3 regions of the Streptomyces sp. NPDC006261 genome follow, and region 1 is predicted to be linked to each of the others. Evidence: predicted binding sites of a transcription regulator. Region 1 holds the regulator's gene; each other region holds the start of a gene.
The links. The regulator HrcA, encoded in region 1, represses chaperone genes, less so after heat shock. The targets are predictions, from matches to a motif close to TTNGCACTCNGNNNNNCNGAGTGCNAA.

Region 1 (2,266 bases):
GGCACTGCGGGCAGGGCCGCGAGGTCATGACCTGGCCCAGGAAGGACCGGGTGACCTGCGAGACCTCTCCGCGGCCGCGGCACATGTCGCAGGTCTGGGCGGAGGTGCCGGGGGCCGCGCCCTCGCCGCTGCAGGTGTTGCAGACGACCGCCGTGTCGACCTGGATGTCCTTGGTGGTGCCGAAGGCCGCCTCGGAGAGGTCGATCTCCAGCCGGATCATGGCGTCCTGGCCCCGGCGGGTGCGCGAGCGTGGCCCGCGCTGCGAGGCCGTTCCGAAGAACGCGTCCATGATGTCCGAGAAGTTGCCGAAGCCACCGGCTCCGAAACCGCCCGCACCGCCGCCCCCGCCGTTGGCGGAGAGCGGGTCGCCGCCGAGGTCGTAGACCTGCTTCTTCTGCGGGTCCGAGAGCACCTCGTAAGCGGCGTTGATCTCCTTGAACCGCTCCTGGGTCTTCGGATCGGGGTTGACATCCGGGTGCAGCTCGCGTGCGAGCCGACGGAATGCCTTCTTGATCTCGTCCTGAGATGCGTCGCGGCGCACGCCGAGTACGGCGTAGTAGTCCGTGGCCACTTACGACTCCGCCAGGATCTGTCCGACGTAACGTGCCACTGCGCGTACCGCTCCCATCGTTCCGGGGTAGTCCATGCGGGTCGGTCCGACCACGCCGAGTTTGGCGACTGCCTCGTCGCCCGAACCGTAGCCGACCGCGACGACGGACGTGGACGTGAGGCCCTCGTGGGCGTTCTCGTGCCCGATCCGTACGGTCATGGCTGAGTCCGTGGCCTCACCGAGCAGCTTCAGCAGGACGACCTGCTCCTCCAGTGCTTCCAGCACCGGCCGGATCATCACAGGGAAGTCGTGCCCGAAGCGGGTGAGGTTGGAGGTGCCGCCGATCATCAGCCGCTCCTCAGTCTCCTCGACCAGGGTTTCGAGGAGGGTGGAAAGGACCGTGGAAACCGTTCCGCGGTCCTCGCTGTCGAAGGATTCCGGCAGCTCCCGCACCAGCCGGGGGACATCCGCGAAGCGGCGTCCGACGACCCGGCTGTTGAGCCGGGCCCGCAGATCCGCGAGCGTTGCCTCGCCGAAGGGCGCGGGGCAGTCGATCATACGCTGTTCGACCCGGCCGGTGTCCGTGATCAGGACGAGCATCAGCCGGGCGGGGGCGAGCGATAGCAGTTCCACGTGCCGCACCGTCGAGCGGGTGAGCGAGGGGTACTGCACGACCGCGACCTGCCGGGTCAGCTGCGCGAGCAGCCGTACGGTCCGGCCGACCACGTCGTCGAGGTCGACCGCGCCGTCGAGGAAGTTCTGGATGGCCCGGCGCTCGGGCGAGGAGAGCGGCTTGACGCCGGCGAGCTTGTCGACGAAGAGGCGGTACCCCTTGTCGGTGGGGATGCGCCCTGCGCTCGTGTGCGGCTGCGCGATGAATCCCTCGTCCTCCAGCACCGCCATGTCGTTGCGGACGGTGGCCGGGGAGACCCCCAGCCGGTGCCGCTCCGTGAGCGCCTTGGAGCCGACGGGCTCCTCGGTGCCGACGTAGTCCTGGACGATGGCGCGCAGCACTTCGAGTCTGCGTTCGCTGAGCATGGCGCACACCTCCAGCTGTCGTTCCCCGGTGTCTTCACTCCGGTATCCGTCTGGCACTCGGAGCGTACGAGTGCCAGCTACCCACCGGTCAGTGTAAGGGGGTGAGGTGGGGCGGGGGCAAGGGCGACCGGCCACGCCGCCGCCGAGCGGTGCGGGACGTTGCCGATAGCGTCGCCCCATGCACGTCTCTTGGGAAGACTTCGGCTGGGAGCGGTTGGGCCACGGTATCGGGCGGCGGCGGCTGCCGGGCTGGGATGCCACGGCCGCGCTGGTCGCCGGGGCCGACGGTGTGCTGCTGTACGACACCGGCTCGACCCTCCGCGAGGGCGTCGAGCTGCGGAGGCAGGCCGAGGCGCTGCTCGGCCGGAGGGTGACGCATATCGCACTGAGCCACCCGCACTTCGATCATGTGCTGGGGACGGCGGCGTTCGCCGGGGCGCAGGTGTACGGAGCGGTGGGCATCACCGCGCTGCTGCAGCGCTCGGCGGACGAGCTGGGCGCCTCGGCCGTGCACCACGGCCTCCCGGAGGAGGAGGCACACCGGTCGGTGGACACGCTGGTGGTGCCGCACCACGAGGTGACCGGTGAGCGGACGCTCGACCTGGGCGGCGGCCGTCAGGTGCTGCTGGCCGACGTGGGCCCGGGCCACAGCGGCCACGACCTCGCGGTGCTGGTCCC
Region 2 (2,266 bases), on a different contig from region 1:
GGCCATGCCCTCGGTGAACTCCAGGTCCAGACCGAAGGTGTTGGACTCCTCGACGGTGATGACACCGTCCTTGCCGACCTTGTCCATCGCGTCCGCGATGAGCTCGCCGACCTGGGTGTCCTGCGCGGAGAGCGCTGCCACGGCGGCGATGTCGGACTTGTCGTCGATCGGGCGGGCGGTCGCGAGGAGTTCCTCGGACACGGCCTTGACCGCGGCGTCGATGCCCTTCTTCAGGGCGGCCGGGGAGGCGCCCGCGGCGACGTTGCGCAGGCCCTCACGGACGAGCGCCTGGGCCAGGACGGTCGCGGTGGTGGTGCCGTCACCCGCTACGTCGTTGGTCTTGGTCGCCACCTCCTTGACGAGCTGGGCACCGAGGTTCTCGTACGGGTCGTCGAGCTCGACCTCGCGCGCGATGGTGACGCCGTCGTTGGTGATGGTGGGTGCGCCGAACTTCTTGTCGATGACGACGTTGCGGCCCTTGGGGCCGATCGTCACCTTCACCGTGTCGGCAAGCTTGTTGACGCCGCGCTCAAGGGCGCGACGGGCGTCCTCGTCGAACTTCAGAATCTTCGCCATGGGCTGTACTTCCCTCTCGAACGAACTGCGCCCCTCGCCACCCGGCTAGTTATTTCGCAGGGGGCCAGGGGCGCAGAACACAAGCAAACGTGGGTGAATTACTTCTCGACGATCGCGAGGACGTCGCGGGCCGAGAGGACGAGGTACTCCTCGCCGTTGTACTTCACCTCGGTGCCGCCGTACTTGCTGTACAGGACGACGTCGCCGGTCTTGACGTCGAGCGGAAGACGCTCGCCGTTCTCGAAGCGGCCCGGGCCCACCGCGAGGACGACGCCCTCCTGGGGCTTCTCCTTCGCGGTGTCCGGAATGACCAGGCCGGAAGCCGTGGTCTGCTCGGCGTCGAGCGGCTGGACCACAATGCGGTCCTCAAGCGGCTTGATCGCAACCTTGGAGCTGGTGGTCGACACGATCCGGTCTCCCCCTTCGGAGATCTCACGGGGTTTAGCAGTCAGTGGGCGGCGACCAGACCGATCCGTCGTCGCGGGTGCCGGACCTGCCCTGTCGCACAGTGTGGTGCTGGCACTCTCCAGGGGGGAGTGCCAGACATGAGACTATGACCGCGATTAGCACTCGGTCAAGCGGAGTGCCAATTCACCACCCTCGCGCCGTCTCGATGGGGGCCCCATGGGATCACCGTCCGGCCAACGCCGGGGCGGCTCCTCGCGTTCCGTACGACGGTACGGAGATGCCGCGCCCCGGGCGCCACTCGCGACGAATGCGCGCGCAGCGTCGGCTGAGCGCGCATTCGGGGCCGTACGCCGGGCGGGCGGAGGTCAGACGTAGTCCTCCAGCTTCGCCACCGCGTACCCCTTGTCCGTGATGGTCTTCATGACCAGGCGGATCATGTCGGGCATCGTGCCCTTCCAGTCGCCCTCGCCCCGGAAGTGGGTGAGGACGATGTCGCCGGGGTGCAGGTCCCGGTCCCACTCCCGCCATTCCATGTGGTCGGCGAAGGCCTCGGCGGACCACAGGGGTACGGCGGTGATGCCGCAGGCCTTGGCGACGACGAGGGTGTCGCGGTTGTAGTTGCCGTAGGGCGGGCGGAAGAGAGTGGGCCGCTTCCCGTAGTTCTTGAGGATCTTCTCCTGCTGGCCGCAGATCTCCCGCTTCTGCTCGGCGTAGGAGAGGCCGGGCAGGTAGCGGTGGTTGAGCGTGTGGTTGCTGATGGTCACCCCGCGCTTCTGCATCTGCTTGAAGTACCCGTAGTCGTCGTTGATGACGTAGTCGCTCAGGAAGGCGCTGTAGGGGATGTCCAGTTCGGTCATCATCCGCAGCAGCGCGGGGTCCTTCTCCGCGCCGTCGTCCATGGTGAGGAAGACGATCTTCTCCTTGGTGGGGACGGTGGTGAAGACGGGCGGCAGCCCCTCGTCGTCCCGGACCTCGAACCCCTTGCGGGTGGTGATGCGCGGTTTCACCTTCGGCGGCTCGGGGGCGGCGAGCGGGGTCTTGGCCAGCCCCCACTTCTTCGCGGCGACGGCCCGTGCGGCCTGTTTCCGCTTGAGGTCCTCGGCGTACGTGCCCAGGGCGCGGGCGGGCCCGGCCTGCGGGGCGGCCCCGCCCTGCTGTCCGGCGGCGGGCCTGGCCGGTCCACCCGGGGCTCCCGTGCCGCCGCCGACCGTCTCCGACGCGCAGGCGGAGGTGACGGTGGCTGCCAGGAGGGCCGCCAGCACGACGGAGACCGGCCGGTGCC
Region 3 (2,266 bases), on a different contig from region 1:
CGTCGCCCGTGAGGTCGAGCTTGTCGAAGACGGCCGAGGCCTGGAGCAGAGCCACGCCACCACCGGCGACGATGCCCTCCTCGACGGCGGCCTTGGCGTTGCGCACCGCGTCCTCGATGCGGTGCTTGCGCTCCTTGAGCTCCACCTCGGTGGCGGCGCCGGCCTTGATGACGGCCACGCCGCCGGCCAGCTTCGCGAGGCGCTCCTGGAGCTTCTCGCGGTCGTAGTCCGAGTCGGAGTTCTCGATCTCGGCGCGGATCTGCTTGACGCGACCCTGCACCTGCTCGCTGTCACCGGCACCGTCGACGATCGTGGTCTCGTCCTTGGTGATGACGACCTTGCGGGCACGGCCGAGCAGGTCCAGGCCGGCGTTCTCCAGCTTGAGACCGACCTCCTCGGAGATCACGGTGCCACCGGTGAGGATGGCGATGTCCGCGAGCATGGCCTTGCGGCGGTCGCCGAAGCCCGGAGCCTTGACGGCGACGGACTTGAACGTGCCCTTGATCTTGTTGACGACCAGGGTGGAGAGCGCCTCGCCCTCGACGTCCTCGGCGATGATCAGCAGCGGCTTGCCCGACTGCATGACCTTCTCCAGCAGCGGGATCAGGTCCTTGACGCTGGCGATCTTCGAGTTGACGATCAGGATGTACGGGTCGTCGAGCGACGCCTCCATACGCTCCATGTCGGTCGCGAAGTAGGCCGAGATGTAGCCCTTGTCGAAGCGCATACCCTCGGTGAGCTCGAGCTCCAGACCGAAGGTCTGGGACTCCTCGACGGTGATGACGCCTTCCTTGCCGACCTTGTCCATCGCCTCGGCGATCTTGGCGCCGATCTCGGTGTCGGCGGCGGAGATGGAGGCGGTCGAAGCGATCTGCTCCTTGGTCTCCACGTCCTTGGCCTGCTCCAGCAGAGCGGCGGAGACGGCCTCGACGGCCTTCTCGATGCCCCGCTTGAGGGCCATCGGGTTGGCGCCTGCGGCGACGTTGCGCAGACCCTCGCGGACGAGAGCCTGGGCGAGAACGGTGGCGGTGGTCGTACCGTCGCCGGCGACGTCGTCCGTCTTCTTGGCGACCTCCTTGACCAGCTCCGCACCGATCTTCTCGTACGGGTCCTCGAGCTCGATCTCCTTGGCGATGGAAACACCATCGTTGGTGATCGTGGGCGCGCCCCACTTCTTCTCGAGGACGACGTTACGGCCCTTGGGGCCGAGGGTGACCTTGACGGCGTCGGCGAGCTGGTTCATCCCGCGCTCGAGACCGCGCCGTGCCTCCTCATCGAACGCGATGATCTTGGCCATGTGAAGTGGTCCTCCCGGACAGGGGTGGATTCTCCGGACCGAGAGGCGCCCGCGACGGACGGCCTGCCTGCGTGGTGGTTCCTTGCCCCACCGCGCCTGCGGGCCTCACCGGCCCGGTCCAAGTTTCTGTCACTCTCACCTGGAGAGTGCTAACGCCAATGATTAGCACTCGACCCCCGAGAGTGCAAGCGCCTCAGGCCAGGGCCCGCCATACGGTCCCAGGACGCACGTAGGGCCCGATCCCCTGATCCGGGGGTCGGGCCCTACGTGCGTGAGTAGTGACGTCGGACGGCCGCGCCGAGCTCAGCCGACGGCGAGCTTGACCATGTCGGCCTGGGGCCCCTTCTGGCCCTGCGAGATCTCGAATTCAACTCGCTGACCCTCTTCGAGGGTGCGGTACCCGTCCATCTGGATCGCGCTGTAGTGGACGAAAACATCCGCACCACCGTCGACCGCGATGAAGCCGTACCCCTTCTCCGCGTTGAACCACTTGACGGTGCCCTGAGCCATGCCTAACTCCCCTATAACTGGCCCTTGCACGGAACCGCACTTCGCGGACCCGGGTCGGAACTCACCCTCCGACAGGAGAGGGTGGGCGGCGCCGCAGCGCGTCGACCGCGGCCGAATGTATCCGCCCAACTGCCCTCTGCAACAGGTCAATCGGACGAGAATTCTGGGCACAGGTGAACGCCCGAATATGCGGGATTGCTGAAATTTACGGGCAAGTCGGGCCAGGCAAAGGCCACTTATACCTCAAGGGGTCCACGCACTTTGGCTGCTTCTTATCGGGGCCGGGCGCATTCTCATATGCGGGCGGCACACGCAGCGGAGGGGGCTTCCCCAACTGTACCGCGCTCAACCATGCAGAATTGCCCCCTCCGCTTTGCGTCGCGGAGGGGGCAACTGCTGTTCAGCTGAGGGCAGTCGGATCAGCAGCCGCCGGCCACGGCCGGGATGATCGAGATGCCG

Region 2: groES (co-chaperone GroES) is a predicted target of HrcA. The motif match lies at 1,140-1,166, and genes of this name have one in related genera.
Region 3: groL (chaperonin GroEL) is a predicted target of HrcA. The motif match lies at 1,460-1,486, and genes of this name have one in related genera.

What each region holds. Positions count from the first base shown of each region.
Region 1 covers NZ_JBEXSI010000021.1:91,244-93,509, forward strand. Annotated here, with positions in the region: gene dnaJ (molecular chaperone DnaJ) at 1-571, opposite strand, end outside; gene hrcA (heat-inducible transcriptional repressor HrcA) at 572-1,588, opposite strand; gene ABZ154_RS16330 (MBL fold metallo-hydrolase) at 1,767-2,266, shown strand, end outside.
Region 2 covers NZ_JBEXSI010000050.1:9,329-11,594, forward strand. Annotated here, with positions in the region: gene groL (chaperonin GroEL) at 1-576, opposite strand, end outside; gene groES (co-chaperone GroES) at 675-983, opposite strand; gene ABZ154_RS27040 (polysaccharide deacetylase family protein) at 1,350-2,266, opposite strand, start outside.
Region 3 covers NZ_JBEXSI010000013.1:38,962-41,227, forward strand. Annotated here, with positions in the region: gene groL (chaperonin GroEL) at 1-1,297, opposite strand, end outside; gene ABZ154_RS10735 (cold-shock protein) at 1,601-1,807, opposite strand; gene ABZ154_RS10740 (MoaD/ThiS family protein) at 2,227-2,266, opposite strand, start outside.